DNA from 3 places in the Streptomyces sp. NPDC005423 genome. Region 2 is predicted to be linked to each of the others. Evidence: riboswitches for the same ligand, from Rfam matches in the RefSeq annotation. Region 2 holds a riboswitch; each other region holds the start of a gene.
The links. A riboswitch is a leader RNA that binds a small molecule or an ion and turns the genes downstream of it on or off. The one in region 2 is predicted to bind S-adenosylmethionine.
Positions count from the first base shown of each region.

Region 1: it holds a riboswitch for S-adenosylmethionine, as region 2 does, so the genes downstream of both, ABZT12_RS25865 (amino acid ABC transporter permease) here and thrC (threonine synthase) in region 2, are expected to answer to the same signal.
Region 3: it holds a riboswitch for S-adenosylmethionine, as region 2 does, so the genes downstream of both, ABZT12_RS17025 (aminotransferase class V-fold PLP-dependent enzyme) here and thrC (threonine synthase) in region 2, are expected to answer to the same signal.

Region 1 is NZ_JBEXET010000027.1:81,717-91,844, reverse strand. Features, by position in the region: gene ABZT12_RS25900 (hypothetical protein) at 1-131, opposite strand, end outside; partial or broken gene ABZT12_RS25895 (LLM class flavin-dependent oxidoreductase) at 148-701, opposite strand; gene ABZT12_RS25890 (NtaA/DmoA family FMN-dependent monooxygenase) at 698-2,071, opposite strand; gene ABZT12_RS25885 (LLM class flavin-dependent oxidoreductase) at 2,092-3,303, opposite strand; gene ABZT12_RS25880 (GNAT family N-acetyltransferase) at 3,575-4,312, opposite strand; gene ABZT12_RS25875 (ABC transporter substrate-binding protein) at 4,392-5,414, opposite strand; gene ABZT12_RS25870 (amino acid ABC transporter ATP-binding protein) at 5,482-6,279, opposite strand; gene ABZT12_RS25865 (amino acid ABC transporter permease) at 6,276-7,265, opposite strand; SAM riboswitch class IV at 7,641-7,749, opposite strand; gene ABZT12_RS25860 (glutathione S-transferase C-terminal domain-containing protein) at 7,826-8,710, opposite strand; gene ABZT12_RS25855 (ABC transporter ATP-binding protein) at 8,974-10,128, opposite strand, start outside.
Region 2 is NZ_JBEXET010000017.1:949-11,076, reverse strand. Features, by position in the region: gene ABZT12_RS19340 (DUF3263 domain-containing protein) at 1-155, shown strand, start outside; gene otsB (trehalose-phosphatase) at 188-1,063, shown strand; gene ABZT12_RS19330 (trehalose-6-phosphate synthase) at 1,107-2,495, opposite strand; gene ABZT12_RS19325 (glucosyl-3-phosphoglycerate synthase) at 2,553-3,497, opposite strand; SAM riboswitch class I at 3,666-3,828, shown strand; gene thrC (threonine synthase) at 3,846-5,138, shown strand; gene ABZT12_RS19315 (ubiquitin-like small modifier protein 1) at 5,135-5,410, shown strand; gene ABZT12_RS19310 (cold-shock protein) at 5,840-6,046, shown strand; gene groL (chaperonin GroEL) at 6,400-8,022, shown strand; gene ABZT12_RS19300 (NADH:flavin oxidoreductase) at 8,215-9,339, shown strand; gene ABZT12_RS19295 (MFS transporter) at 9,539-10,128, shown strand, end outside.
Region 3 is NZ_JBEXET010000014.1:3,301-13,428, forward strand. Features, by position in the region: gene ABZT12_RS16995 (hypothetical protein) at 1-59, opposite strand, end outside; gene ABZT12_RS17000 (heme-copper oxidase subunit III) at 253-873, shown strand; gene ABZT12_RS17005 (c-type cytochrome) at 954-1,763, shown strand; gene ABZT12_RS17010 (Rieske 2Fe-2S domain-containing protein) at 1,760-2,812, shown strand; gene ABZT12_RS17015 (cytochrome bc complex cytochrome b subunit) at 2,809-4,470, shown strand; gene trpD (anthranilate phosphoribosyltransferase) at 4,633-5,697, shown strand; SAM riboswitch class IV at 5,771-5,887, shown strand; gene ABZT12_RS17025 (aminotransferase class V-fold PLP-dependent enzyme) at 6,051-7,427, shown strand; gene ABZT12_RS17030 (Lrp/AsnC ligand binding domain-containing protein) at 7,509-7,790, opposite strand; gene ABZT12_RS17035 (rhomboid family intramembrane serine protease) at 7,787-8,572, opposite strand; gene ABZT12_RS17040 (hypothetical protein) at 8,730-8,969, shown strand; gene ABZT12_RS17045 (NYN domain-containing protein) at 9,005-10,128, shown strand, end outside.

The DNA of each region.
Region 1 (10,128 bases), on a different contig from region 2:
GGCGAACCCACGAACTGGGTGTCCAGCCGGTCCTGGACCAGCGCCCGGTCCTCGTCGGTCCAGACGTGGGCGCGGGCCTCCTCGGGCGTGGGGAACTCGATGGCGCCCGCCGCGGTACGGATGGAGCGCACCCAGGGTCCGTAGCCGGCGGGCCGCCAGGTCGACGCTCTCCCTGCTGGTCGCGCTGCCGTGCCAGACCCGCACCGGCCGCTGGTAGGGCCGCGGCCACACCTCGGCGTCCGTCAGCTCCGGCCGGAAACGGGTCGCGGCGGTCACCCTGTCCTGGCGCCAGGTCTGCCGGAACACCTCGTAGCTCTCGGCGTTGGGGGTGACGTGGAAGAGGTCGCGCTGGGCGGCGCCGTTGCCCTTGCCGATGATCGGGTCGAGCCGGCCGCCGGAGAGGTGGTCCAGGGTGGCGTGGTCCTCGTAGGCGCGGACCGGGTCGAGCAGGCTCAGGGTGGTGACGGCGGTGAAGAGGCGGATGCGGCGGGTGAGCGCCGCGATGTGGCTGAGGACGACCGTGGGCGAGGAGGAGATGAACGGCCGCTCGTGCCGCTCCCCCACCCCGAACCCGTCGAAGCCCGACTCCTCGGCGAGCAGGCGTTGTCGACGACCTCGCGGAAGCGCTCCTGGGTGGACTTCAGCACACCGGTGACCGGGTCGGGGCGGTGGACGATCAGGGTGATCGCGAGGAACTTCACGACGCGGCCCGCTCGTCGCGTACGCCGTCGGGGTGGGCGAGGCCGAGGTGGTCGCGGAGGGTGGGGCCCTCGTACTCGGTGCGGAAGACGCCCTGTTCCTGGAGGAGGGGGACCACCTTGTCGGCGAACGGGTCGAGGCCGCCCGGCGTGATGTGCGGGACGAGGATGAAACCGTCGCCGGCGTCGGCCTGCACGAAGTCGTTGATGGTCTTCGCGACGGTGGCCGGGGAGCCGATGAACGCCTGCCGGTTGCCGGTCTCGATGACCAGGTCGCGGATGGACCAGCCGTTCGCGGCGGCCCGCTCACGCCACTCGCGGGCGGTGGCCAGCGGGTCGCGGTACATACGCACCTGGGCGCGGCCCTTGGAGATGTGGTTGTCGCCGGTGTCCGGGTCGATGTCGGGCAGGGGGCCGTCCGGGTCGTAGGAGGACAGGTCCCGGTTCCACACGAACTCCAGGTGCTTGATCGCGGTGGCGCCGCTGACCTGCTGGCGCCTGACCTCCTTGGCCAGCTCCTCGGCCTCGGCGTCGGTGTCGCCGAGCACGAAGGTGGCGGCGGGCAGGATGAGCAACTGGTCTCTGGCGCGGCCGTACTTGGCGAGGCGGGACTTGACGTCGGTGTAGAAGGCGCGGCCCTCGTCGAGGGTGCTGTACCGGCTGAAGATGGCGTCGGCACCGGAGGCGGCGAACTCGCGGCCCTCCTCTGAGTCGCCCGCCTGGAAGATGACCGGGCGGCCCTGCGGGGAGCGCGGGACGTTGAACTGGCCGTGGATGTCGAAGTGTTGGCCTTGGTGGACGAAGGCGCCGGCCTTGGCGTCACGCAGGAAGGCGCCGGTGGCCTGGTCGGCGAGGATCTCGTCGCCGCGCCAGGAGTCGAAGAGTTCGTTGGTGGTGGCCAGGAACTCCTTGGCCCGGGAGTAGCGCTCCTCCTGCGGGAGGAAGCCGCCGCGGCGGAAGTTCTCGCCGGTGAAGGCGTCCCAGGAGGTGACGACGTTCCAGGCGGAGCGGCCGCCGGAGAGGTGGTCGAGGCTGGCGAACTGGCGGGCCACCTCGTAGGGCTCGTTGAAGGTGGAGTTGATGGTGCCGGTCAGTCCGAGGTGTTCGGTGACGGCGGCGAGCGCGGCGAGGACGGTGAAGGTGTCGGGGCGGCCGACCACGTCCAAGTCGTATATCTTGCCGCCCTGTTCGCGCAGCCGGAGGCCCTCGGCGAGGAAGAGGAAGTCGAACTTGGCGCGTTCGGCGGTCCGTGCGAGGTGGGCGAAGGAGCTGAACTCGATGTGGCTGCCGGCCGCGGGGTCGCTCCACACGGTGGTGTTGTTGACACCGGGGAAGTGGGCGGCCAGGTGGATCTGCTTCAGGGGCTTGCTCATGGTCGTACGGTCCCTCCGGCTCAGGCGGATGCGGCGTAGCGGTTGGCGGGGCGGGCGAGACCGAGCAGGCCGCGCAGGGTGTCGGCCTCGTAGGCGCGGCGGAAGGCGGACCGGCGCTGGAGTTCGGGGACCAGACCCCGGGTGATCGCCGGCAGGTCGTGCCCGGCGACGGCGGGCCGCAGCCGGAACCCGGTCAGCCCCTCGCTCTGCAACTCCTGGAGAAGGTCGGCGAGTTGGGCGGGCGTACCGGTGAAGATCCGGGCGTCACCGGTGTACGGCTCCCCCGCGAGGGCGTCGAGGCGTTCGCGGCGGGCCACCGCCTCGGCCGGGTCGTCGTCGAGGAAGACCACCAGGTCGCCGAAGATGTGCACGGTCTCGTCGGCCCGGCCGGCGGCGCGCTGTTCGGCGCGGATCTCGGCGACGATCTCCCGGGCCTGGCCGGCGTCGTGCGGGGTGACGTAGCCGAGGTCGGTGGCGCGGGCCACCAGCCGGTAGGGGATCGTCTGGTGGGCGAGGGCGCTGACGAGGGGCTGGCCCTGGGGCGGCCGGGGGGTGATGGAGGGGCCCTTGACGCTGAAGTGGCGGCCCTCGAAGTCGATGTAGTGCAGCTTGTCCCGGTCGACGAAGCGGCCGGTGGCGACGTCCCTGATCTCGGCGTCGTCCTCCCAGCTGTCCCAGAGGCGGCGGACGACCTCGATGTGGTCGGCGGCCTCGTCGAAGTGGCCGGCCAGCCGCTCCTGCCCGGCCGGCGACGCGAGGTCTTCGAGGCGGAAGGGCGGGAAGGTGCGGCGGCCGAAGTGGTCGGCCTCGTGCGGACGGGCGGAGATCTGCACCCGCAGGCCGGCCCGGCCCGAGCTGACGTAGTCGAGCGTGGCGATCGCCTTGGAGATGTGGAACGGCTCGGTGTGCGTGGTCACCACGGTCGGCACCAGACCTATGTGCCGGGTGAGGGGTGCGATGCGGGCGGCGGTCAGTACGGCGTCGAGCCGGCCGCGGACCTGGTCGGTGCGGCCGTCCGGTTCGGCGTAGTGGGAGGACTGGAGGCCGAGGCCGTCCTCGAAGGTCACGAAGTCGAGGAGGCCGCGCTCGGCCTCGGCGACGAGGCCGGCCCAGTAGGCGGCGGTGAACAGCTCCCGGGGGCGCGCGACCGGCTCGCGCCAGGAGGCGGGGTGCCAGCCGGTGCCGTCGAGGGCGACGGCGAGATGCAGCGGGGAAAGGGGGGTCGAGGACACGAGGGTGCCTTCCTGGAGGTCCGTACGAGATCACCGGCCCGTGGACAGGTACGCGGGCGGGCCGGGGAACGCGGCGAAGGGGCCCCGGCCGACGGACGGGGGCGGGGTCAGGGGCGACAGAGCGCGCCGGCCACCCGCAGCAGATCGATGTGTGACCGGGTGGTGAGGCGCACCCGACGGCGCGGCACCGACTCGGGCGCGGGGAGAGGGGACGCGCTGCGCATGTCCTGCACCTCCACGGAGTCCGGCATCAAGTACGGCAACAGCACCGCTACGCCGTTTCTTCCACCGCGGCGGCGGCGGTCGGACGGGTGGGCCGGACGAGCGAGAAGACCGTAGGGCGGCGCAGGGTGAAACCGATCGACTCGTAGAGCCGGATCGCGCCCCCGTTGTCGGCGGCGGCGTGCAGGAAGGGGTGGTCGCCGCGCTCCTTGATGCCGGCGGCGACGGCGCGCACCAGCCGGGTGGCGAGGCCCCGGCCGCGGTGGCCGGGGTCGGTGCAGACCGCGCTGATCTCGGTCCAGCCCGGCGGCCGCACGCGTTCGCCGGCCAGGGCGACGAGCCGGCCGCGGTGGCGGATCCCGAGGTAGGTACCCATCTCGATCGTGCGGGGCAGGTAGGGGCCGGGCCGGGTGCGGGCGACGAGGTCGAGGATCTCGGGTACGTCGGCGGGGCCCAGGCGTACCGCCTCGGAGTCCGGTTCGGCGCGCAGCCCGGTGTCCACGAGCTGGACGCCCCGGCCGCTGCGGACGATCTCCCAGCCGTCGGGGGCCTTCGCCACACCGCTCACGGCGGCCGTGCCGCCGGGCCCGACGAGCGCGGCCAGGTCCGCCCAGGCGCGCGGGTCGTCGATGTCGGTCAGGGCGTGGAAGCCGGCCACGTCCACGGGGTAGCGGACGGCGCGGCCCAGGCGCTCGGCGAAGTGGGCGTGCGGGCCGGTGAGCGCGGCCCAGGCGGCATTGTCCAGAACGTGGGAGAGGGTGGTTTCGACACTGACGGTGGTAGACATCGGGTGACGGCTCCGGTGCTGGTCGTGCGGGCGGGGACCCCGCCGTGCGGCGGCGGGGGCCCCTCACTGAACGGGTGGGTCAGGAGTCGCTGAGCGGCAGTCCGGGCGGGTTGACCTGGGACTTGGCGACGGCCTCGTTGGAGAGGTTCCAGGCGGCCAGCCACTTGGCGTACTGCCCGTTCTCGATCAGGTAGTTGATCGCGTCGGCGAACGGCTTGGCGAAGCCGCTGCCCTTCTTCGCGGTGGCCGCGATCAGGCCCTGGAGGGTCGCGCCGGCGCCGGAGTAGGTGCCCGCGTTGCGGACCGCCTTGGCCGTGCCCTTGGTCTGGCTGACCTGGTAGGCGACCGAGGGGTTCGGGGCGAAGTAGGCGTCGATCTTGCCGGCGGCCAGGGCGAGATAGGTGCTGTTGTTGTCCTGGAAGTACTTGACGGTGAGCTTCTTGCCCTCGGCCGCCAGCTTCTTCTTCCACTCCAGGAGGATCCGCTCCTGGTTGGTGCCGGCGCCGACGGCGACGGTCTTGCCGGCCAGGCTCTCGTAGTCGCCGCCGAAGCTCCACTTGCTGCTCGCCGGCACCGCGAAGCCGAGGTTGTCCTGCCGGTAGGAGGCGAACTCGTACTTCTGCTTGCGCTCCTCGGTGACGGTGACGTTGGAGATGGCGACCTGGACCTTGCCGCTGTCGAGGCCGATGAAGAGGTTCTCCCAGGTCGAGTTCTGCAGCTCCGGCTTGAGGCCGAGGACGGCGGCGACCAGCCGGCCGAAGTCGGCTTCGGAGCCGGTGAGGGTCTTCTGATCCGAGCCGACGTAACCCAGCGGCGGGGACCCGGCGGGCAGGAAGCCGACGCCCACCTTCAACGTGCCGTTCTTCGCCACGGACTTGGGCAGTTCGGCGCTGATCGACTTCACTTCGGAGACCTTGAGCGTGGCCTGCTTGGCGGCGCCGTTGGAGAGCGCGCCCACGGTGACCGTGCCGGCCGCGCTGTCGGTCGTGGTGGCGGCGTCGCTGTCGCCACCGCAGGCGGCGAGCCCGCCGGCGAGGGAGGCGACGACGGTGCCCGCGGTGAGGCCGCGGACGAGTCCGCTGCGGAGGCTGAGGGAAGACATGGCTGTTCCTAGGCTCGGTGTTCGGGGTGTTCGGGAGGGTGGCGGACGCGGCTGAAGTGGCGGGCGGCTAAAGGACCTTGCTGAGGAAGTCCCTGGTCCGCTCGTGGTGGGGCCGGTCGAGGACCTCGTGCGGCGGGCCCTGTTCGACGATCTTTCCGGCGTCGATGAAGACCACCCGGTCGGCGACCTCGCGGGCGAAGCCGATCTCGTGGGTGACGATGACGAGGGTGGTGCCGCTGGTCGCCAGATCCTTGATGACGGCGAGGACTTCGCCGACGAGTTCGGGGTCGAGGGCGGAGGTCGGCTCGTCGAAGAGGATGACGCCGGGGCGCAGGGCGAGGGCGCGGGCGATCGCCACCCGCTGCTGCTGACCGCCGGACAGCTGTCGCGGGTAGGCGCCGGTCTTCTCCGCGAGACCGACCCGGCCGAGCAACTCCCGTGCCAGTTCCAGCGCTTCGGGCTTGGTGAGCCTGCCGGTGGCGACCGGGGCCGCGGCCACGTTGTCCAGGACGGTGAGATGCGGGAACAGGTTGAAGTTCTGGAAGACGAACCCGATGCGGCCGCGCTGGGCCAGGATCGCCCGCTCGCTCAGCTCCTTCAATCGCTCCCCTTGGCGCTTCACCCCGATCAGCTCGCCGTTGACGCTGACGTAGCCGATCTCGGGCTTCTCCAGGTGGTTGACGACCCGCAGCAGGGTGGACTTCCCGGAGCCGGACGGGCCGAGGATCACGGTGACCTCGCCGGGCCGTATCGTCAGGTCGACGCCGTCCAGCACCCGGTGGGCGCCGTACCACTTGTGCACGTTGTGCACGTCGACGGCGGCGGGCACGATCTCCGTCGGCGGTTCGGCTGTCGTGGTGGTCATATCGCGGCCTCCCTGCGGATGCGGGCCCGCAGGTCGGTGAGACCGGCGCGGAGTTTCTGCAGCGGGGTCGGCGGCAGGGAGCGGGTGGCGCCCCGGGCGTAGTACCGCTCGACGTAGAACTGGGCGACGGAGACGACACTGGTCAGGATCAGGTACCAGACGGTGACCACCAGCAGCAGCGGCACGATGTCGCCGGGGTAGGTGGAGCCCATCGACTGCGCCGTGCCGAAGAGGTCGAGCAGGGAGACGTAGAAGACCAGTGAGGTGCTCTTGACCAGGCCGATCAGCTGGTTGACGTAGTTCGGGGTGATGGAGCGCAGCGCCTGCGGGAAGACGATCCGGCGGAACTGGTAGGCCTTGGGCAGGCCGAGGGCGGAGGCCGCCTCGTGCTGGCCCTGGTCGACGGAGAGGATGCCGCCGCGGACCACTTCGGCCGCGTACGCCGCCTCGTTGAGGCTGAGGCCGACGACGGCGACGGCCATGTCGGTGGCGAGCCTCGACTCGTCGAAGGAGAAGAAGGCGGGGCCGAAGGGGACGCCGACGCTGAGCGTCTTGTACAGGGCGCTGAAGTTGTAGAGGAAGATCAGCACGACGATGAGCGGGACGGAGCGCAGCGCCCACACGTAGGTCCAGCTCACCGCGCGCAGCACCGGGCTCTTCGAGAGCCGGGCGACGGCGAGCAGGATGCCGCCGGCGAGCCCCAACACGGCGCTGAGCGCCGCCACTTCGAGGGTGATGAGGAGTCCGTCGAGGATCGTCGGGCGCAGGAACCAGTAGCCGAAGCGGCTCCACTGGTAGAACGGGTTGGTCGCCAGGCCGTGGACGAACTGGGCGACCAGGACCAGCACGACCACGGTGACGGCCCACCGGCCGGGCCGGCGCAGCGGGAGTACGCGCTGCGCGGTCAGTGCAGCCGGGGGGTCCGACCGGGCGTCGGCGGACGGTGTCTCGGCCAGGGACACGGTGGTGCCTGGGGGTTCACTCATGGAGGGCTCCGGCGGTAAGTCGGACACCCGGACCGCGGCGGCCGTGGCTGGGCGAGGACGGCGGAGCCGTCGACGACCCTGCGCCGCGGCGCAGTTGCACGGAGGGAAACGCAGTGACCGGGAGCTGGCGGACAACGGCTCACCGCACGGGCGGTGTTCGTCGGTAACGCGGGAAGCGGGGGCTGGGAGGAGCGTCAGCCTCGACAGCGGGCGCAGCCCGGTCCGGTACACAGTGCGCTGTTGACGCGGAGCAGATCGACGGAGCGGTCGGCGACGAGCGGGTTCGCGGACGGCCGTACGCAGCCCTGGGAGCGGCGCGGGGCCGTCCTGGTCGCTGCGTACATGTCCGTCACCGTCACTCTTCTGGGCCCGTGGGCCTCGCGCTTACCGAAACGTCATCCGGTCCGGTCGTCACCTGGGGCACCCCACCGCGTGCGAGGGTTGCCGGTCAGCTAGCCAGGGCTTGTCGCTGACGCTCATGACCGATCTGGCCGTAAGTTAGACAATTGCCCGAACGGATGTCAACGCCGGTCCACCGACTGGACGCCGCGGCACGCCGTTCAGCTGCGGCGGGCCTCGGTTCCGTCCGCCGCGTGGGCCGCCCAGTCCAGGATCTGGACGGCGGCTCCGGCCGCCTCCAGGCCCCGGCAGTGGGCCTCGTGGCGGCGGGCGATGCCGTCGAGGTCGAGCCGGCCGCCGAAGGCGGGGTGGGCGGCGAGCCGCCGGGCGTAGGCCCACAGCCGGGGGTGGTCGGCGACGCGCTGGACGGCGGCGGCGTCCAGGTGGTGGCGGTGCACGGTGTCGAGCTGTACCAGTGACACCCACAACTCGACGTCCGCGGCGGTGAGTTCGTCGCGGATCAGGAACTCGAGGCCGTCCAGCCAGCGTTCCAGCGCGCCCAGTGTCTCCAGCAGCCGGGCGAGGGCCGCGTCGCGTTCCGGCTGTCCCGCGCCGGCCGCCCCGGCGCACTGCGCGGCGTCCTCGATGCCCTGGGCGCACATCCGCTCGACGGCCTCGATCTCGGAGTCGGCGCCGGCCGGGTGGAGGTCGGGGCAGCCGGTGCCGAAGTGCCGGGCGAGGTCGCGGACGATGTCCTGGGCGTGGTTGCTGACGATCCGTCCGGACCAGTCGTCGCTGAGCACCGGCGCGGCGGCCGGTCCGGCGTAGTGGTGGGCGCCGGCCTCGTAGAGCGGGCGCAGGGCGCGGTGGCCGCCGTCGGCGTGGTCGGGCACGGCGGGCAGGTAGGTCACGGGGCAGACGTCGTCGAGACCGAGCAGGCTGTGGGTGACGGCGATGCGCAGACAGTCGGGGTCGGCGGTGGACAGGTGCAGCCGGTAGCGGCGCGGCACGGCGTAGTGGCCGCTGCGCGCGTCGCGTCCGATGCGGCCGCGGAAGGCGGGGGCGGGCCGGTCGGACGGGACGGCGGCGGAGGGCGTGCTGGACATGGGTCTCCCCGGGGACGGGCGCGCGGACGCGCGGCGGAAGCGTCGTCGAGCGGTGGGCGGGTGTCAGCGCAGGGGACTGATGGCGCTGCGGACCCGCAGCAGATCGATGTGACGGCGGGAGGTCAGAAGGGGCGTACGGATCACTCGGCTGGTGACCGGCTGGAAGCGCCCCATTGTTTCCCTACCTGTTCACTAGGATTCCCATCTGGAGTGTCGATCCACCTCCGCGCGCCGTCAAGAGGGTGTCCACGGGGCGAGCCCGGTCAGGACCGGGTAACCACGTCGGAACCGGCGGTGCTCTCGTCGAGGAATCCGCCCGACTGGTGCTGCCACAGCTTGGCGTAGGCGCCTTCGGCCGCGAGGAGTTCCTGGTGGGTGCCCTGCTCCACGATCCGTCCCCGGTCGAGCACGACGAGCCGGTCCATGCCGGCGACCGTGCTCAGCCGGTGCGCCACCACGAGCGCGGTCCGCCCCTCCATGAGCCGCCACAGCGCCTCCTGGACGAGGAGTTCGCTCTCGGAGTCCAGCGCGCTGGTCGCCTCGTCGAGCAGCAGGATCGGGGCGTCGCGCAGGATGGCCCGGGCGAGCGCGACCCGCTGGCGCTGGCCGCCGGAGAGCTTGATGCCCCGTTCGCCGACCATGGTGGCGAAGCCGTCCGGCAACGCGTCGGCGAACTCCGTGACGTGGGCGGCGTCGGCGGCCCGGCGGATCTCGGCCTCGGTGGCGTCCGGGCGGGCGAAGGCGATGTTCTCCCGCAGGGTGCGGTGGAACATCGCCGGGTCCTGCGGGACGTAGGCCATCAGTCCGCGCAGGTCGGCCTGGCGCAGCCGGCTGATGTCCTGGCCGCCGACGAGGATGCGCCCGGCGTCGATGTCCGTCATCCGCAGCAGCAGCCGGGCGAGGGTGGTCTTGCCGCCGCCGGAGCGGCCCACCAGGCCGACCTTCGCGCCGCTGGGCACGGTCAGGTCGAGCCCCCGGAAGAGGGGCTCCGCGCCCGCGTGGGCGAAGAGGACCCGCTCGAAGCGCACGTCGGCCGCCTGGGACCGCACCGGTTCGGGGACCGGCGGGTCGAGCACGGTCGGGGGCTTCAGCAGCAGCTCGGTGAATTGCGCGGCCTCCGTCATCGCGCTCTCCAGCCGGCGGTAGATCTGGTTGAACTCGAACATGATCCGGGTCGCGTTGGAGTAGTACGTGAAGGCGACCACGACGGCCTCGACGCCGTGCGCTCCCCCGCCGAGCGCGACGGCGAGCAGCAGGCCCAGCGCGTTGGTGAGCACGGAGAGCGGTGCGACGAGGGTGTCGATGCGCAGGTTGCCGTAGTCCCAGGAGCGCAGGGTGAGGCGGCGGGAGCGGGCGACACGGGAGCGGTGTTCGGCGGCCTCCCGTCCCTCGGCGGCGAACGCACGGACCGTGTCCAT
Region 2 (10,128 bases):
AGGAGCGCGCGATACGCGAGGAGCTGGGCCTGGCACCGGTGCGCTACTACCAGCTCCTGAACGCGTTGCTGGACGACGTACGGGCGCTGGCCCACGACCCGGTGACGGTGAACAGGCTGCGCAGGGTCCGGGAGGTACGCCGGTCCGAGAGGTGAGGAAAACGGGCGGCCCGGATAGGGTCGGAGGTATGGGCAGCCCTCATCAGGACTCCACCGACCCCACCGACCCCCCGGCCCCCCTGCCGACCCCGCTCACCCCGGTCGGCCGCGACGGGCTCGACGCGATGCTCGCCCGGCCCGCGAAAGCGGTGATCGGGCTCGACTTCGACGGCACGCTCGCGCCGATCGTGGCCGACCCGGAGCAGGCACGGGCCCACCCGGACGCGGTCCGCGCGCTCGCCGCGCTCGCCCCGAAGGTGGCCGCCGTCGCCGTCGTCACCGGCCGCCCGGCCGGCGTCGCGGTCCGGCACGGCGGCTTCGCGGGCGTTCCCGGCCTGGAACACCTCGTCGTCCTCGGCCACTACGGCGCCGAGCGCTGGGACGCCGTCACCGGCACCGTCAGCGCCCCCGCTCCGCACCCCGGGGTCGCCGCCGTCCGGGCCGAACTGCCGGGCTTCCTCGACCGGATCGGTGCCTGGCAGGGCACCTGGATCGAGGAGAAGGGCCGCGCGGTCGCCGTCCACACCCGCCGGGCGGCCGACCCCCAGGCCGCGTTCGAGACCCTGCGCGCGCCGCTCACCGAGCTGGCCGCCCGCCACGGCCTGATCGTCGAACCGGGCCGCATGGTCCTGGAGCTGCGCCCGCCGGGCATGGACAAGGGCGTCGCGCTCCTCGAATACGTGAGGGAGACCGGCGCCGAGTCCGTCCTCTACGCCGGCGACGACCTGGGCGACCTGCCCGCCTTCACCGCCGTCGACAAACTCCGCTCCGACGGCGTGGCCGGCCTGCTGGTGTGCAGCGGCAGCTCCGAGGTGGCCGAACTGGCCGACCGCGCCGACCTGGTGGTGGACGGCCCGGCCGGGGTCGTGGCACTGCTGTCGGCGATCGCGGCCCGGCTGGACTGACGGGCCGGGCCGGGGCCGGTCAGCCGGGCTGGGGCGCCGGGGTTCAGCGCTCCAGTGCGTGCAGCTGCTCCAGGAACCACTGGGCCGGCGGAAGCGCCGTGGCCGCCGCCGCCAGCCGCTTGGTCCGCTCGGCCCGCTCCCCGGCCGGCATGGTCAGCGCCTCGTGCAGGGCCGCCGCGGTGCCGGTCACGTCGTAGGGGTTCACCGTGATCGCGTCCTCGCGCAGCTCCTCGTAGGCGCCCGCCTCCCGGGAGAGCACCAGCACGCAGCCCTCGTCGGAGACGACCGGTACCTCCTTGGCGACGAGGTTCATGCCGTCCCGGATCGGGTTCACGAGCGCCACGTCGGCGAGCCGGTAGGCGGCCAGGGAGCGGGCGAAGTCGTCCTTCACGTGCAGCACGACCGGAGTCCAACCAGGCGTCCCGTACCGGGAGTTGATCTCCTCGGCGAGCCGCTGCACCGCGGCCGTGTACTCCCGGTAGACCGCGAGGTCCTGCCGGGAGGGGTAGGCGAACGCGACGTGCACGACCCGCTCGCGCCACTCCGGGCGGTCGTCGAGGAGCTGCCGGTAGGCGAGCAGCCCGCGCACGATGTTCTTCGACAGTTCGGTGCGGTCGACCCGCACGATCGCCCTGCGGTCCTCGCCGATCTCCGCGCGCAGGGCCGTCATCCGCTCCTCGACATCCGGGCGGTGCGCGCGCTCGCGCAGGAACTCGGCGTCCGCGCCCAGTCCGTGCACCCCGATCCGGGTCTCCCCGAGGCCCCCGGCGAACTCCGTACAGCAGGCCGTGAACGCGTCCGCCCAGCGGTGGGTCAGGAAACCCAGCCGGTCCGCCCCGAGCATGCCCGTCAGGATCTGCCGGCCGATGTCGTCGGGCAGCATCCGGAAGTACTCCGGCGGCGCCCACGGCGTGTGCGAGAAGTGCCCGATGCGCAGGTCGGGGCGGAGCTCCCGGAGCATCCCGGGGACCAGCGTCAGGTGGTAGTCCTGCACGATCGCGACGGCCCCCTCGGCCGCCTCCTCCGCCAGCGCCCGCGCGAACGCCCGGTTGTACTCCTCGTACGACGCCCACTGGCGCCGGAACTCCGCGTCGAAGACCGGCTCCAGGGGCGTCTGGTACAGCATGTGGTGGACGAACCAGAGCACCGAGTTGGCGATGCCGTTGTACGCGTCGGCGTGCACCTCGGCCGGGACGGCGAGCATCCGCACGCCCTCCTCGCCGACCCCGCGCCGGACCGCTTCCCGGTCACCGTCGGAGAGCGCGGAGCACACCCACAGCGCGCCCGCGTCCGGCCCGATCGCGGAGAGTCCGGAGACCAGACCGCCGCCACCGCGCCGGGCGTTCAGCGAACCGTCGTCACCCACCTCGTACGAGACCGGGCCGCGGTTGGACGCGACGAGGACCTGGGCAGCACCGTACGTGGAAGTCATATGCCACTACCTAGCCCGGCCCGGAAACGCTCAAACGCACGATCCGTATACGGACTCCTAAGCAACCCTGCGTGACCGGTACTCCCGGATCTCCGCCATCGGCGGGCGCTCCTCGGTGTCCACGGAGTACGTCCGCGGTTCGAAGCCGTCCGGGCCCCGCACGAACTGGGTGAGGGACGGCCGGAGGAGGTGTCCGCGGGCCAGCCTCAGCTGGGCGGTGCGGTAGATCTGGGCGGCCATCCGGCCCAGCGCCTGGCCGTCCTGGTGGCGGTGCTTGCGCACCCCGACGTCGACCTGGGCGAGGGCGTCCAGGCCCACCAGGTGCAGCGAGTCGACGAGCATGCCCAGCTCGACGCCGTACCCGACCGGGAACGGCAGCTGTTCGAGCAGGGAGCGGCGGGCCGCGTACTCGCCGCCGAGCGGCTGCACGAAGCCGGCCAGCTGCGGCCAGTGCATGTTCAGCAACGGGCGCGCCATCAGCTCGGTGACCCGGCCGCCCTGTCCCGCCGCGCCGCCGAGCGGACGGTCGTACATCGCCTTGACGAGGTCGATCCCCGGGTCGGTCAGCAGCGGTCCGACGATGCCGGTGACGAAGTCGGAGGAGAACTCCTTCAGGTCGGCGTCGACGAAACAGACAATGTCACCGCCGGTGACCAGCAGTGAGCGCCACAGCACCTCGCCCTTGCCGGGCACGGCGGGGAGCCGGGGCAGGATGTCGTCGCGGTGGACGACCCGGGCGCCCGCCGCGGCGGCCACCTCGGAGGTGCGGTCGGTGGACCCGGAGTCGACGACGACTATCTCGTCGACGAGCGGGACCTGCCGCACCAGGTCGTGGCGGAGGACGGCGACGATCTCGCCGACCGTCTCCTCCTCGTTGAGAGCGGGCAGCACGACACTGACCGACTGGCCGGTGCGCTGCTTGGCGGCCAGGATCTGGTGGAGCGGGCGATCGGTCAGGGACCAGGAGCGGGTGCTCAGCCAGCGCTCGACTTCCTTCAGCACGTTGCGCGGCTCCTCTGCGTTCTATCGGCGAGCGGACACGGAGCGTGTCCGGTTGATCCATCTCGCGGTTCGGACGGCTCTCTCAACTGTCCTGGCCTTCGGTTACAGTCTTGGACAACGCTGATGACCATCGCATGTCGGGGGTCACCGGCGCCCACAATCGAATACCGCTCATCCAGAGGGGCAGAGGGATACGGCCCGTTGAAGCCCCGGCAACCCTCCAGCCGGTCTTGCTCGCATGTGGTGAAAGAACTGCCATGTGGCGGGGCTCCCGGCTCGGGAAGGTGCCAAATCCGTCTCACGGCGAGATGCGTCGTGAGGAAGATGAGGAGAAAGGGCCTCGCCTCCATGGCTGCGCAGACTGTCGCACACACCCCGAATCCGGTGAACGCCGTCGATCTCGGACCCGCCGCCGCCCTCTCGTGCCGCGAATGCGGCCACCGCGTCCCGCTCGGCCCGGTCTTCGCCTGCGAGGAGTGTTTCGGCCCGCTGGAGATCGCCTACGACTTCTCGGGCTACGACACCGAGGACCTCCGCAAGCGCATCGAAGCGGGACCCGCGAACATCTGGCGGTACGCGCCGCTGCTGCCCGTCCCCGCCGACGTGGCCGGCAAGCCGAACATCAACCCGGGGTGGACCAAGCTCGTCCAGGCCGACAACCTCGCCCGGGAGCTGGGCGTCGACGCCGGCAAGCTCTTCGTCAAGGACGACTCCGGCAACCCGACGCACTCCTTCAAGGACCGCGTCGTGGCCCAGGCCATCGAGGCCGCCCGCGCCTTCGGCTTCACCACCCTCTCCTGCTCCTCCACCGGCAACCTGGCCGGCGCGGTCGGCGCCGCCGCCGCCCGGGCCGGCTTCCGCTCCTGCGTGTTCATCCCGCACGACCTGGAGCAGGCCAAGATCGTCATGGCGGCGGTCTACGGCGGCGAACTCGTCGGCATCGAGGGCAACTACGACGACGTGAACCGGTTCTGCTCCGAGCTGATCGGCGACCCGGCCGGCGAGGGCTGGGGCTTCGTCAACGTCAACCTGCGGCCGTACTACGCGGAGGGCTCCAAGACCCTGGCGTACGAGATCTGCGAGCAGCTGGGGTGGCGCCTGCCCGACCAGCTCGTGGTGCCGATCGCCTCGGGTTCCCAGCTCACGAAGATCGACAAGGGGCTGCGCGAGCTGATCGAGCTCGGGCTCGTCGAGGAGAAGCCGTACAAGATCTTCGGCGCCCAGGCCGAGGGCTGCTCGCCGGTCTCCGCCGCCTACAAGGCCGGCCACGACGTGGTGCGCCCGCAGAAGCCGGACACCATCGCCAAGTCGCTGGCGATCGGCAACCCGGCCGACGGGCCGTACGTCCTCGACATCGCGCGCCGGACCGGCGGAGCGGTCGAAGATGTCAACGACGAGCAGGTGGTGGACGCCATCAGGCTGCTCGCCCGGACCGAGGGCATCTTCGCGGAGACCGCCGGCGGTGTGACGGTCGGGGTGACGCGGAAGCTGATCGAGAACGGTCTGCTGGACCCGGCGCTCACCACGGTCGTCCTCAACACGGGCGACGGCCTCAAGACGCTGGACGCGGTCGCCGGCACCGGCCTGACCGCTACCATCCGCCCGAACCTGGACTCCTTCCGAGAGGCTGGCCTCGCATGAGCGTGACCGTCCGCATCCCCACCATCCTGCGCACCTACACCGGAGGCCGGGCCGAGGTCGCCGCCGAGGGGGCCACCCTCGGCGACGTCATCGCCGACCTGGAGAAGAACCACACGGGCATCTCGGCACGCGTCCTCGACGACCAGGGCAAGCTGCGCCGGTTCGTCAACGTCTACGTCAACGACGACGACGTGCGCTTCGAGCAGGGTCTGCAGACGGCCACGCCGGACGGTGCGGGAGTGTCGATCATCCCGGCCGTCGCCGGAGGCTGACCGACCGGTTGGTTACCCTTGGTAAGGCCGATTACCGAGAGTTCATCGAATTGCCCCCTCCGTGAGAGAAACGGAGGGGGCAATTCTGTATGGTTGAGCGCGGTACAGTTGGGGAACCGGCTCGCCGCGCCCCTCCGAGTTCACGCTCCGAGGCCCGCGAGAAGTAGCCAAAGTAGGCAGGTCTTTTGTGGCCAATGTTCCCTTTGTGGGGCCCGACTTGCCCTGAATCCCGACTAATTCTCCGGAATTCACCGAACGCCGATGCCCAGAATTCTCGTCCGATTGACCTGTTGCAGACGGCAGTTGGACAGATACATTCGGCCGCGGTCGACGCGTTCCGGCGCACGCCCCCAACCTGTGGGGGGTGAGGTCTGACCCGGATCCGCGAAGTGTGGATCTGTGCAAGGGCCAGTAATAGGGGAGTTAGGCATGGCTCAGGGCACCGTCAAATGGTTCAACGCGGAGAAGGGGTACGGCTTCATCGCGGTCGACGGTGGTGCGGATGTTTTCGTCCACTACAGCGCGATTCAGATGGACGGCTACCGCACCCTGGAAGAGGGTCAGCGGGTCGATTTCGAGATCTCGCAGGGACAGAAGGGGCCGCAGGCGGACATGGTCCGGCTCGCGACCAGCTGAAGCACGCGCCGACTTTACTGCAGCGTCGTTCTTCTGTTCGCCATAGAAGTTCACAGCAGTTCACAGCAGTGCGCCGAAGGGCTCGTACTCGCGGGTACGGGCCCTTCGGCATGCCCGCCCGGCCTCCCCGGCGGCCCCCGGACGAGGGTCGAACCGTGGGAGCCGCTTGCACTCGGCAGGGGCGAGTGCTAATCATTGGCGTTAGCACTCTGCAGGTGAGAGTGACAACGAGGATCGGGTCGGTGAGGCCCGCAGGCCAAGTGGGGCAAGGAACCACGCGGTCGGCGAGCCGTCCGTCGCGGGCGCCAGCGCGGTCCGGAGCAATCCACCCCAGTCCGGGAGGACCACTTCACATGGCCAAGATCATCGCGTTCGACGAGGAGGCACGGCGCGGCCTCGAGCGCGGCATGAACCAGCTCGCGGACGCCGTCAAGGTGACGCTCGGCCCCAAGGGCCGCAACGTCGTCCTCGAGAAGAAGTGGGGCGCCCCCACGATCACCAACGATGGTGTTTCCATCGCCAAGGAGATCGAGCTCGAGGACCCGTACGAGAAGATCGGCGCCGAGCTGGTCAAGGAAGTCGCCAAGAAGACGGACGACGTCGCCGGCGACGGTACGACCACCGCCACCGTTCTCGCCCAGGCCCTGGTCAAGGAAGGCCTGCGCAACGTAGCCGCCGGTGCCAACCCGATGGCCCTCAAGCGCGGTATCGAGAAGGCCGTCGAGGCCGTCTCCGGTGCCCTCCTGGAGCAGGCCAAGGACGTGGAGACGAAGGAGCAGATCGCCTCCACCGCCTCCATCTCCGCCGCCGACACCCAGATCGGCGAGCTCATCGCCGAGGCGATGGACAAGGTCGGCAAGGAAGGCGTCATCACCGTCGAGGAGTCGCAGACCTTCGGTCTGGAGCTTGAGCTCACCGAGGGCATGCGCTTCGACAAGGGCTACATCTCGGCGTACTTCGCCACCGACATGGAGCGTATGGAGTCCGTCCTGGACGACCCGTACATCCTGATCGCCAACTCGAAGATCGCCAACGTCAAGGACCTGCTCCCGCTCCTGGAGAAGGTCATGCAGTCGGGCAAGCCGCTGCTGATCATCGCCGAGGACGTCGAGGGCGAGGCCCTGTCGACCCTGGTCGTCAACAAGATCCGCGGGACCTTCAAGTCCGTCGCGGTCAAGGCCCCGGGCTTCGGCGACCGCCGCAAGGCGATGCTGAACGACATCGCCATCCTCACGGGCGGCGAGGTCATCTCCGAAGAGGTCGGCCTCAAGCTGGAGAACACCGGCATCGAGCTGCTCGGCCGGGCCCGCAAGGTCGTCATCACCAAGGACGAGACGACGATCGTCGACGGCTCCGGCTCCGCCGACCAGGTCGCCGGCCGCGTCAACCAGATCCGTGCCGAGATCGAGAACAGCGACTCGGACTACGACCGCGAGAAGCTCCAGGAGCGCCTCGCCAAGCTCGCCGGTGGCGTCGCCGTCATCAAGGCGGGCGCGGCCACCGAGGTCGAGCTCAAGGAGCGCAAGCACCGCATCGAGGACGCCGTTCGCAACGCGAAGGCGGCCGTCGAGGAGGGCATCGTCGCCGGTGGCGGCGTGGCGCTCATCCAGGCCTCCAACGTCTTCGAGAAGCTCGAGCTCGAAGGTGACGAGGCCACCGGTGCCGCGATCGTGAAGCTGGCGCTCGAGGCCCCGCTGAAGCAGATCGCCGTCAACGGTGGTCTCGAAGGCGGAGTCGTCGTCGAGAAGGTCCGCAACCTGCCCATCGGTCACGGCCTCAACGCCGCCACCGGTGAGTACGTGGACATGATCGCCGAGGGCATCATCGACCCGGCGAAGGTCACGCGCTCTGCTCTGCAGAACGCCGCGTCCATCGCCGCGCTCTTCCTCACCACCGAGGCCGTCATCGCCGACAAGCCGGAGAAGAACGCCGCGCCGGCCGGCGGCGGCATGCCGGGCGGTGACATGGACTTCTGATCCGCCGCTGGCTGATCAACGTCCTTGCGGAGGGCGGTACTTCCTGGAGACAGGAGGTGCCGCCCTCCGGCGTGTCCGGCATCACAGGGAGACGGCCGGTGGGGCGGGAATGTGGTGGGCGGCGGGGGAGTTGGACTTGACGGACATTCAATGCATACGCACATACCGTCTGGTACCGAGGAGTTCCCCCACGTGACTGTCAACGCCTCCGCCTCCCGCGCCGCCGAGATCCTGGGCCGCCCGATCGCCCTCAACGGCCTCACCGTTCCCAACCGGATCGTCATGGCGCCGATGACCCGCGAGTTCTCCCCGGGCGGCGTGCCCGGTGCGGACGTGGCCGGCTACTACGCGCGCCGGGCCGCCGCGGGCGTGGGCCTGATCGTCACCGAGGGCACCTACGTGGGCCACGAGTCCGCGGGACAGAGTGACCGCGTCCCGCGTTTCCACGGCGAGGAGCAGCTCGCGGGCTGGGCGAAGGTCGCCGAGGGCGTGCACGCCGCGGGCGGCACGATCGTGCCCCAGCTGTGGCACATCGGCATGGTCCGTGAGCAGGGCCAGCCCCCGTTCGCCGAGGCGCCCGCGGTCGGCCCCTCCGGTCTGCGGATCGGCGCCGACGAGCCCACCGGCAGGGCGATGACCCAGGGCGACCTGGACGACGTGATCGGCGCGTTCGCCGAGGCCGCCGCCGCGGCCGAGCGCATCGGCTTCGACGGGATCGAACTGCACGGCGCCCACGGCTACCTCCTCGACCAGTTCCTCTGGGCGGGCACCAACCGCCGTGCGGACGGTTACGGCGGTGACCCGGTCGCCCGTACCCGGTTCGCGGCGGAGATCGTCGCGGCGGTCCGGGGGGCGGTCTCCGCCGACTTCCCGATCCTGTTCCGTTACTCGCAGTGGAAGCAGGACGTCTACCGGGCCCGGCTCGCCGAGACCCCGGCGGAGCTGGAGTCGATCCTGACTCCGCTGGCGGCGGCCGGTGTCGACGTCTTCCACGCCTCCACGCGCCGTTACTGGCTCCCGGAGTTCGAGGGTTCGGACCTGAACCTCGCGGGCTGGACCAAGAAGCTCACCGGCAAGCAGACCATCACCGTCGGCTCGGTCGGCCTCGACGGCGACTTCGTCAAGGCGTTCCAGGGCGAGGGTGCCCCGCTCAAGGGTCTCGACGACCTGCTGGACCGCCTGGAGCGCGACGAGTTCGACATGGTTGCCGTAGGCCGCGCCCTGCTCCAGGACCCCGAGTGGGCGGCGAAGATCCTCGCGGGCCGCGTCGGGGAGCTGGCGCCGTACGACGCCGCGGCACTGGCAACGCTCAGCTAGCACGCCCGTCCGCCGCCGCCGTCGGCCGTGGACCGTGCCGAGGTGGCCGTCTCTCCTGTGGAGGCGGCCACCTCTCTGTGCGGGGCGTTCCACGAGACGGCGGCCACCCCTCCGCCGATTTAGCTTGCGTAAGTCAAGCAAGTGATTTATGTTTGAGTAAGTCAAGCAAACTTCACCTGCTCATGACGGAGGAACCGCCATGTCCCACACTTCTGCCCGACCCGCCGCGGCGGGCTCCGCGGCCCCGCCGAGGGCGAACGCCGTGGTGGCGGTGCTGGCCCTGGCCGGAATCGTCGTCTCGCTGATGCAGACCCTGGTCATCCCGATCGTGCCCGAGCTGCCGAAACTGCTCCACGCGCCGGCCTCCGACACCGCGTGGGCCGTCACCGCCACGCTGCTGGCCGCCGCCGTCGCCACCCCGGTCGTGGGCCGCCTCGGCGACATGTTCGGCAAGCGGCGGATGCTGCTGACCAGTGTCGTCCTGCTGGTGGCCGGTTCGGTGGTGTGCGCGTTCTCCGACTCGCTGATCCCCATGGTCGTCGGCCGCGCCCTCCAGGGCCTCGCCGCCGCCGTGGTCCCGCTCGGCATCAGCATCATGCGAGATGTGCTGCCCGCCGACCGGCTGGCCGGTTCCACCGCCCTGATGAGCGCCTCCCTCGGTGTCGGCGGCGCGCTCGGCCTGCCGTCGGCCGCCTTCATCGCGGACAACTTCGACTGGCACTTCCTCTTCTGGACGTCCGCCGTCCTCGGCGTCGTCTCCTTCCTGCTGATCCTGCTGATCGTCCCCGA
Region 3 (10,128 bases), on a different contig from region 2:
ACCTGCGCGCGGGTGTGGGAGTCATCGCTGTAGACGAGCACCGTGGCAGTCGGCTGCATTGTTCCTCCACGCATCTAAGAAGCACCGCTCTGGTCGGGAACCCAGGGGACCGATGCGGCGGATGCTACTCCCTCGGCCACCCCGTCAACAGCTGTGGGAACACCTCTGCGATGGGCCATACGGGCAGTACACACAGCGCGGACACCCCGAACGGCACCCCCGGGAGTGAGGGCGGGATAAGGGACCGACATAATGTCGGTCGTGGCGACAGCAACGACAGTAGAAACCGGGCACGCGCACCCGTCGGTCAACCGGCCGAACCTCACCAGCGTCGGAACCATCATCTGGCTGAGTTCCGAGCTGATGTTCTTCGCGGCCCTCTTCGCGATGTACTTCACCCTGCGATCGGTGACCGGTCCGGATCACTGGAAGGCGATGGCGAGCCATCTCAACCTTCCGTTCTCCGCGACCAACACCACGATCCTGGTGCTCTCCTCCCTCACCTGCCAGCTCGGCGTCTTCGCCGCCGAGCGCGGGGACGTGAAGAAGCTCCGGGGCTGGTTCATCATCACCTTCGTGATGGGTGCGATCTTCATCGGCGGTCAGATCTTCGAGTACACGAACCTGGTGAAGGAGGACGGGCTCTCCCTGTCCTCCGACCCGTACGGCTCGGTGTTCTACCTGACCACCGGTTTCCACGGCATGCACGTGACGGGTGGCCTCATCGCCTTCCTGTTCGTCCTCGGACGCACCTACGCGGCGAAGAGGTTCACCCACGAGCAGGCGACCGCGGCGATCGTCGTGTCCTACTACTGGCACTTCGTCGACGTCGTCTGGATCGGCCTGTTCGCCACGATCTACTTGATCAAGTAGCCGGGGCAGATCCCACGCGCAGTCCAGAAGCGCACATTCCAGCAGCATCGACGCAGAAGATCCTGACACCGGGGTAATCCGTGAAAAAGCTCTCCACCCGACGACGCCATCCGCTGGCGGCGGTCGTCGTCCTACTCCTCGCGCTGGCGGCAACTGGGGGGCTGTACGCCGTGTTCGCGCCCGCGAGCAAGGCGCAGGCCGACGAGTCCGCCCAGTCCCTCGCCATCGACGAGGGCCAGAAGCTCTACTCCGTCGGCTGCGCCAGTTGCCACGGCACCGGTGGTCAGGGATCCACCGACGGCCCGAGCCTCGTGGGCGTGGGCGCGGCGGCCGTCGACTTCCAGGTCGGCACCGGCCGTATGCCGGCCCAGCAGCCGGGTCCGCAGGTCCTGAAGAAGAAGGTCATCTACACGCAGGCCCAGATCGACCAGCTGGCGGCGTACATCGCCTCGCTGGGCGCCGGCCCCGCCGTACCGACGAAGAACGAGTACGGGCCGGAGGGCGCGGACATCGCCAAGGGCGGCGAGCTGTTCCGCACCAACTGCGCCCAGTGCCACAACTTCACCGGCAAGGGCGGCGCGCTGACGCACGGCAAGTTCGCGCCGGCCCTGGAGGGCGTCGCCCCCAAGCACATCTACGAGGCCATGCAGACCGGCCCGCAGAACATGCCGTCCTTCCCCGACACCACGCTGACGGCGAAGAACAAGAAGGACATCATCGCGTACCTCAACGCGGTCAACGGTGACGACACCGAGAGCAACGGCGGCCTTGAGCTGGGTGGTCTCGGTCCGGTCAGTGAGGGTCTCTTCGCCTGGGTCTTCGGCCTGGGTGCGCTGATCGCGGTCGCCGTCTGGGTCGCCGCTCGGACCGCAAAGGCCAAGAAGTCATGAGTAGCCAAGACATTCCAGAGAAGAACCTGCCCGCTGAGCAGGAGCACGGCGCGCTGAGCGTCGCGGCCGAGACCGACCCCTTCGCGGACCCCGGTCTGCCGCCGCACGAGCACCGGGTCCAGGACATCGACGAGCGGGCCGCCAAGCGGTCCGAGCGCGTCGTCGCCTTCCTGTTCACGGTGTCGATGCTCGCGACGGTCGCCTTCATCGTCTCGTACGTGGCGATCCCGAACGACAAGTCGATCTTCGTCTTCCCGCTCGGTCACATCAGCGCGCTCAACTTCGCGCTGGGCATGACCCTCGGTGTGGCGCTCTTCGCCATCGGCGCGGGCGCGGTCCACTGGGCCCGCACCCTCATGTCCGACCTGGAGATCGCCGACGAGCGGCACGCGATCGAGGCGCCCCCCGAGGTCAAGGCCAAGGTCCTGGCCGACTTCAAGCAGGGTGCCAAGGAGTCCGCGCTCGGCCGCCGCAAGCTGATCCGCACCACGATGTTCGGCGCGCTGGCCCTGTTCCCGCTCTCCGGCGTCATGCTGCTGCGCGACCTCGGCACGCTGCCCGGGACCAAGCTCCGCCACACCATGTGGTCCAAGGGCAAGCTGCTGGTGAACATGAACACCAACCAGCCGCTGCGCGCCTCGGACATCGCCGTCGGCTCGCTCACCTTCGCCAAGCCCGACGGCCTGGAGGAGACCGACGAGGACTTCCAGACGCAGATCGCCAAGGCGGCCCTGATGATCATCCGGCTCCAGCCGGAGGACATCAAGGACAAGCGCGAACTCGCATGGTCGCACGACGGCGTCGTGGCGTACTCGAAGATCTGCACCCACGTGGGCTGCCCGATCTCCCTGTACGAGCAGCAGACGCACCACGTGCTGTGCCCGTGCCACCAGTCCACCTTCGACCTCTCCGACGGTGCCCGAGTGATCTTCGGCCCCGCCGGCCACGCCCTGCCGCAGCTGCGCATCGGCGTGAGCGACGAGGGCTACCTCCAGGCGCTCGGCGACTTCGAGGAGCCCGTCGGTCCTGCATTCTGGGAGCGCGGATGAGCACTACGACCACCACCACGAACAGCTCGGGCCCCGACGGGCCGGGGCGCTCGCGCGAGAAGGCGCCGGCCGGCGAGAAGATCGCCGACTGGGCCGACGGCCGGCTCGGGATCTACTCCCTGGCCAAGTCGAACATGCGCAAGATCTTCCCCGACCACTGGTCGTTCATGTTGGGCGAGGTCTGCCTCTACAGCTTCATCATCATCATCCTCACGGGTGTGTACCTGACGCTGTTCTTCCACCCGTCGATGAACGAGGTGGAGTACCACGGCAGCTACATCCCGCTCCAGGGACAGCTGATGTCCGAGGCGTTCAACTCGACCATGCACATCTCCTTCGATGTGCGCGGTGGTCTGCTGATCCGGCAGATCCACCACTGGGCGGCGCTGATCTTCCTCGCCGGCATGTTCGTGCACATGATGCGCGTGTTCTTCACGGGTGCGTTCCGCAAGCCCCGTGAGGTCAACTGGCTCTTCGGGTTCCTGCTGTTCGTCCTGGGCATGTTCACCGGCTTCACCGGTTACTCGCTCCCGGACGACCTGCTCTCTGGCACCGGTGTCCGCTTCATGGAGGGCGCGATCCTGTCCGTGCCGATCGTCGGCACGTACCTGTCGTTCTTCCTCTTCGGCGGTGAGTTCCCGGGCGGCGACTTCGTGTCCCGCTTCTACTCGATCCACATCCTGCTGCTGCCGGGCATCATGCTCGGTCTGGTCGTCGGCCACCTGATCCTGGTCTTCTACCACAAGCACACGCAGTTCGCGGGTCCCGGCAAGACGAACAACAACGTCGTCGGCATGCCCCTGCTGCCGGTGTACATGGCCAAGGCCGGCGGCTTCTTCTTCCTGGTCTTCGGTGTCATCGCGGCCATCGCGGCGATCGCCTCCATCAACCCGATCTGGGCGATGGGTCCGTACCGTCCCGACATGGTGTCCACGGGCGCCCAGCCGGACTGGTACATGGGCTTCTCCGAGGGCCTGATCCGTGTCATGCCGGGCTGGGAGCTCAACTTCTGGGGCCACACGCTCGTCCTGGGCGTGTTCATCCCGCTGGTGATCTTCCCGCTGGTCCTGGTGACGATCGCGGTCTACCCGTTCATCGAGGCCTGGGTCACCGGCGACCGGCGCGAGCACCACATCCTGGACCGCCCGCGGAACGCCCCGACGCGCACCGCGTTCGGCGCCGCGTGGATCTCGTGGTACTTCGTGCTGCTCATCGGCGGCGGCAACGACATCTTCGCCACGCACTTCCACCTGTCGATCAACGCGATCACCTGGTTCGTCCGGGTCGGCTTCTTCGTCGTACCGGTGCTCGTCTTCCTCGCCACCAAGCGGGTCTGCCTCGGCCTCCAGCGCCGGGACCGGGACAAGGTGCTGCACGGCCGCGAGTCGGGCATCATCAAGCGCCTGCCGCACGGTGAGTTCGTCGAGGTGCACGAGCCGCTCAGTCAGGACGCGCTGCACACGCTCACCGCGCACGAGCAGTACCAGCCGGCCGAGATCGGCGCGACCGTCGACGAGAACGGTGTCGAGCGCAAGGTGAAGGGCTCCGAGAAGCTGCGCGCCAAGCTCAGCAACGCCTACTACGGCGACGAGTCGCAGATCCCCAAGCCCACCGTCGAGGAGTACAAGGAGATCGCCAGCGGCCACGGCCACCACTGATCGCTGCGCACGCCACGCCACGGTCGAAGGGCCCCCGTCCGGTTGTCGGACGGGGGCCCTTCGCCGTGCCCGGCGCTGGATAGGGTGGGCGCACCGGATTCACCGGGTGCGCCGGCGTCACTCCGGCAGCCACTGCTTTCTACGACCATCAGGAGCGGCCCCATGAGCGCTGTGACCCCCGCTGGAGGCGACACCGCGGCGGGCCGTTCCTGGCCCGACGTACTGAGCGCGCTGCTGGCCGGCCGGAACCTGAGCGCCGCCGACACCGCCTGGGCCATGGACCGCATCATGAGTGGCGAGGCCGCGGACGCCCAGATCGCGGGCTTCCTGGTGGCGCTGCGGGCCAAGGGCGAGACCGTCGAGGAGATCACCGGCCTGGTCGAGACGATGTACGCCCACGCGAAGCCGCTGGAGATCCCCGGTCCGGCCGTCGACATCGTCGGTACGGGCGGCGACCGGGCGCGCACGGTCAACATCTCCACGATGTCCGCGGTGGTGATCGCCGGCACCGGGGCGAAGGTCGTCAAGCACGGCAACCGCGCCTCCTCCTCGGCGAGCGGTTCGTCCGACGTGCTGGAGCGGCTCGGCATCAACCTCGACCTGACGCCGGAGCGGGTGGCGCAGGTGGCGCAGGAGGCCGGGATCACCTTCTGCTTCGCGGCCAGATTCCACCCGTCGATGCGGTTCGTCGGCGCGGTCCGGCGCGATCTCGGGATCCCGACCGCGTTCAACCTGCTCGGCCCGCTGACCAACCCGGCCCGGGTCACCGCCTCGGCGGTCGGCTGCTTCGACACGCGCATGGCGGGGCTGATCGCGGGCGTGCTGGCCGAACGGGGGGCGTCGGCGCTGGTGTTCCGGGGGGACGACGGGCTCGACGAACTGACGACCACGGCGACCTCACGGGTCTGGACGGTCCGCGACGGCAAGGTGACCGAGGAGACCTTCGACCCCCGGGACGTCGGCCTCGAACTGGTCCCGGTGGAGGCCCTGCGGGGCGCCGACCCGGAGTACAACGCCGGTGTCGCCCGCCGCCTCCTGGACGGCGAACGCGGCCCGGTCCGGGAGGCCGTCCTGCTCAACTCGGCCGCGGCGCTGGTGGCGTTGGAGCGCGGGGACGGCCCGCTCGCGGACCGGCTGCGGGCCGGGATGGAGCGGGCCGCGGAGTCGATCGACTCGGGGGCCGCCGCGCGCACCCTGGAGCGCTGGTCGGCCGCGAGCAACGCGTAGCCCGGGCCTCGGCGTCCCGCGATCCGGACACGGGTTGCGGGACGCCGATCACCTCACGTACGTTTTCTGACCAGGTCATGAGTGACAGTCATGAGGCCCCGGCCGACTGTCCGGCAACCCTCCGTCCGTGGCGGGGTGCCCCGGGTGAAGACCAGGCCGTGGGCAGCGAGGTCCGCGGCAAGCGCGGGCCCCTCGAAAGACACCAGGGGTCCTGGTATCGAGGGAGCCCTCTGTGAGCAAGCGAATGCGATAGGGCGTCGAGCCCCGCCTCCGCATACCCCTTTCACCTTTTCCCGCGCCGGAGTGGTCTCCGCTCGCGCGGTGAAGTCGCCTGCCTCATACGGGAGTTCGCCATGTCTGTCACCACCGCTGCCACCGACCGGACCGTTTGTTCCCCGCTGCCCGTTCTGGGCCGGGATGTCACCGTCCCGCTCGTGACGGGCGGCGAGGTCACCTACGCGGCGCTCGACTACGCGGCCAGCGCCCCGGCCCTCCAGCGCGTCTGGGACGACGTGGCGGCCTACGCGCCCTACTACGGCAGCGTCCACCGCGGCGCCGGCTACCTCTCGCAGCTCTCCACCGACCTCTTCGAGAACGCCCGGAAGACGGTCACCGAGTTCCTCGACTGCCGCGCCGACGACCAGCTGATCTTCACCCGCTCCACCACGGACTCCCTCAACCTGCTCGCCCAGGCCCTCCCCGCCGACTGCCAGGTCTTCGTCTTCGAGACCGAGCACCACGCCTCCCTGCTGCCCTGGCGGGACGCCCGGGTCACCTACCTCGACGCCCCGCGCACCCCCGGTCAGGCCGTCGAGACCCTGGAGCGCGCCCTCGCCGGGCGCGCCGTGTCCACCGCAGGGGGCCAGGGCCCGGCGCTGGTCTGCGTGACCGGCGCGTCGAACGTCACCGGCGAGCTGTGGCCCGTACGGGAACTCGCCGCCGCCGCGCACGCCCACGGCGCCCGGATCGTCCTGGACGCCGCCCAGTTGGCCCCGCACCACCCGGTCTCCGTCCAGGACCTCGACGTCGACTGGATCGCCTTCTCCGGCCACAAGCTCTACGCCCCCTTCGGCGCGGGCGTGCTGGCCGGCCGCGCCGACTGGCTCCGGGCCGCCGACCCCTACCTCGCGGGCGGCGGCGCCTCGCGCCGGGTCACCCGGCGCGAGGACGGGGGAGTGGACGTGGAATGGCACGACAGCGCGGCCCGCCACGAGGCCGGCTCGCCCAACGTGATCGGCGCCTACTCCATCGCCTCCGCGTGCAAGGCGCTGACCGAGGCGGGCTTCGACACGCTGGTCGCGCGGGAGCGGTACCTGATCGAGAAGGTCCGCACCGGCCTCGCCGGGGTCCCGCGGGTGAAGGTGCTCTCCCTCTTCGGCGACGACGCCCCCCGGGTCGGCGTGCTCTCCTTCGTCGTCGAGGGCTGGAACAGCTCCCACTTCGCCGCCGCCCTCTCCGCCGAGTACGGCATCGGCGTCCGCGACGGCCTCTTCTGCGCCCACCCCCTGGTCCGCACCCTCCTCGGCAGCGACCCGCAGACCCAGGGCGAGTGCGGGGCCCCCGAGGCGGCGCCCGGCGAGAAGTCCCTCAACGCGATCCGCGTCAGCTTCGGCGCGGGCACGCCGGACGAGCACGTGGACCGGTTCGTGACGGCGGTACGGGAGCTGGTGAGCGACGGCGCGCGGTGGAACTACCGCACGGAGGACGGCCGTTGCGTCCCGGCGGTCTGACCGGACACCTGCCGCGAGGCGGCGTTCACGAGGCGGCGTTCACGAGGCGGCGTTCACGAGGTGGCGTTCACGAGGCGGTGCTCACGAGTCGAGCCCGATCGCGAACGCCGCCTCCAGGTCGTGCTGGGAGTAGGTCCGGAACGCCACGTGCGTGTCCGTCCCCTCCACGCCGGGGATCTTGCTGATCCGCCCCGGGATGACCTCCGCCAGGTCCTCGTGCTGCCGCACCCGCACCATCGCGATCAGGTCGTAGGTCCCGGTCACGGAGAACACCTCGCTCACGGACTCCAGCGCGGCGATCGACTCGGCGATCTCGGGGATCCGGTCCACGCTGGTCTTGATGAGGACGATCGCGGTGATCACGGCTGGTTCTCTCCCTCGGGGGCCGTAGCTGGGGCGGACTTCACTCTAGTCGCCCGCCGGTCCCCCACCACCGCCCCGCCGGGGCCGCCCCGCGGGCCCCTCCGCCTGCCGAACCGCAGCCACGCGTAGCCGAACCCCAGCGAGAAGCCCACCAGGTGGGCCAGGTAGGCGACGCCGGGTCCCTGGGACGCCTGCCCCAGCGCGAGCCACTGGAGGGCCGCCCAGAAGGGGAGGACGACCCAGGCGGGGAAGCGCAGCGGCAGGAAGAAGAGGAACGGGAGCAGGCTCGTCACCCGCGCCCTGGGGAACAGGTACAGGAACGCGCCGAGGACCGCCGAGATCGCCCCGGACGCGCCGACCAGCGACTGGGCGGAGCCGGCGTTGGCGACCGCGTAGCCGGACAGGGCGAGGTATCCGCAGACGAGGTAGAAGAGCGTGAACTCGGCACGGCCCAGCCGTTCTTCGGTCATCGCCCCGAAGACGTAGAGGAAGAGCATGTTGCCCAGGAGGTGGACCCAGCTGCCGTGGATGAAGAGGGCCGTGACGGGGGTCAGGGCCTCCCGGGCGGCGCCGTCGAGGAGCGCGGCGGGGACCACGCCCCAGCGCCGGAAGTACGCCCGCTCCGCGGCGAGCAGCGCGTCACCCGTGCCGTACGCGGGGGCGAGCCCCGACGCCGGGCCGAGCGCGAAGATCAGACAGCACAGGGCGATCAGTCCGTACGTCATCGGCGCCGACGGCTTGCGGAGCACCCGGCCGGCCACGGTTCCCCAGCTGCTGATCATGAGTACAGAGCATGGCGTACCGGGGCGTGGCGGGGCATACCGCCTCGCCGCGCTGGACGGCCGAGCGGCGGGCGCCCCCCAGGCCGTAGGGTTACGAGCCATATGCGTCGGGGAATCCGGTGCATCACGGAGACTAGAAGGAAAGCGGACAGCCACGATGACGGTTCCCCTGCCGACCGCCGCGACCCGGTGGCGCTGCACCCTCTGCGGCAACCTCACGCGCTTCGACGTGACCCGCTCGTCGAAGGTCGTGGAGTACCTCCACCTCGACCTGGCCGGTGAGCCGAAGGTCGAGGAGCGCGAGGTGGTCAGTGAGACCATCGAGTCGGTGCGCTGCCGCTGGTGCAACGCCGTGGACCAGGTGGAACTCGTGGACAGGCCGGGCGCCGGCTCCTGACGGGAGCGGGACCCGCACGGATATTGGGGTGACGGATGGTGGAGACCGGGAGCGGGGGGCCGGACGACGGCGCCGCTGAGGTGCTCGACCGTCCGCTGCCCGACGGCGTGCGCCGACGGGTCGTGCAGATCGTCTCCGACGGCTTCGGCGGCCTGACCGTAGCCGAGCTGCCCGGCCAGCTGCGCCAGTACGCCCGCTTCGCCCCCAACCGGCGCGCCAAGTTCGCGGGCAACGCGATGGCCGCCGCCCTGGAGACCGACCCGCTCTTCCGGCAGCGCATCGGGGAGAAGCTGAGAGAGACCCAGCCGGAGCTGACCGCCGCTCTCGACTCCGGCTCGCCGCCCCCGGCCGCGGACCCGCTCGACGTGGCGGCCGCGGCCTATGTGCTGCGCCCCGCCGGCTGGGTGAAGCTCGTCACCGCCGCGGGCGAGGAGGCCCAGCGGGCCGACGCCGAGCGCGCCGACGAGGAGAGCCGGGCCGAGCTGGAGCGGCTGCGCGGGGAGCTGGACCGGGCCCGCGAGGCCACCCGCTCCGAGACCGAACGGCTGCGCACCGAGCTGGACGCGGCGAAGCGGGAGGCGGAGGCGCTGCACCGCAAGCTGCGCGCCGCCCACAGCGACGTCAAGCGGGGCGAGGCGGCGCTGCGCAAGGCGCGGGCCGAGATGGACACCGTGCGCGCGGAGGGTCAGAGCCAGCTCTCCGCGGCCGAGAGTGAGGGCCGGCGGCTCAAGGGCCGGCTCGGCGAGGCGGAGGCGGCCCTTGAGGCCGCCCGCAAGGCGGCCCGGGAGGGGCGCAGCGTGGGCGACATGCGGGTACGGCTGCTGTTGGACACCGTGCTGGAGGCGGCTCAGGGGCTCCGTCGCGAGCTCGCCCTGCCGCCTGTCTCGGTACGGCCGGCGGAGACCGTGGACGCGGTGGAGCCGGGGCGGATGACCCCCAAGGACATCGCCGCCCGCGCCCTGTCCGAGAACGATCCGGCGATCCTCGACCAGCTGCTCGCGCTGCCGCAGGCGCACCTGGTCGTCGACGGCTACAACGTCACCAAGACCGGATATCCCCAAATGCCGCTGGAGAAGCAGCGGTTGAGGCTGCTGGGCCAGCTCTCGCAGCTCGCCGCGCAGACCGGTGCCGAGGTCACCTGTGTCTTCGACGGGGCCGA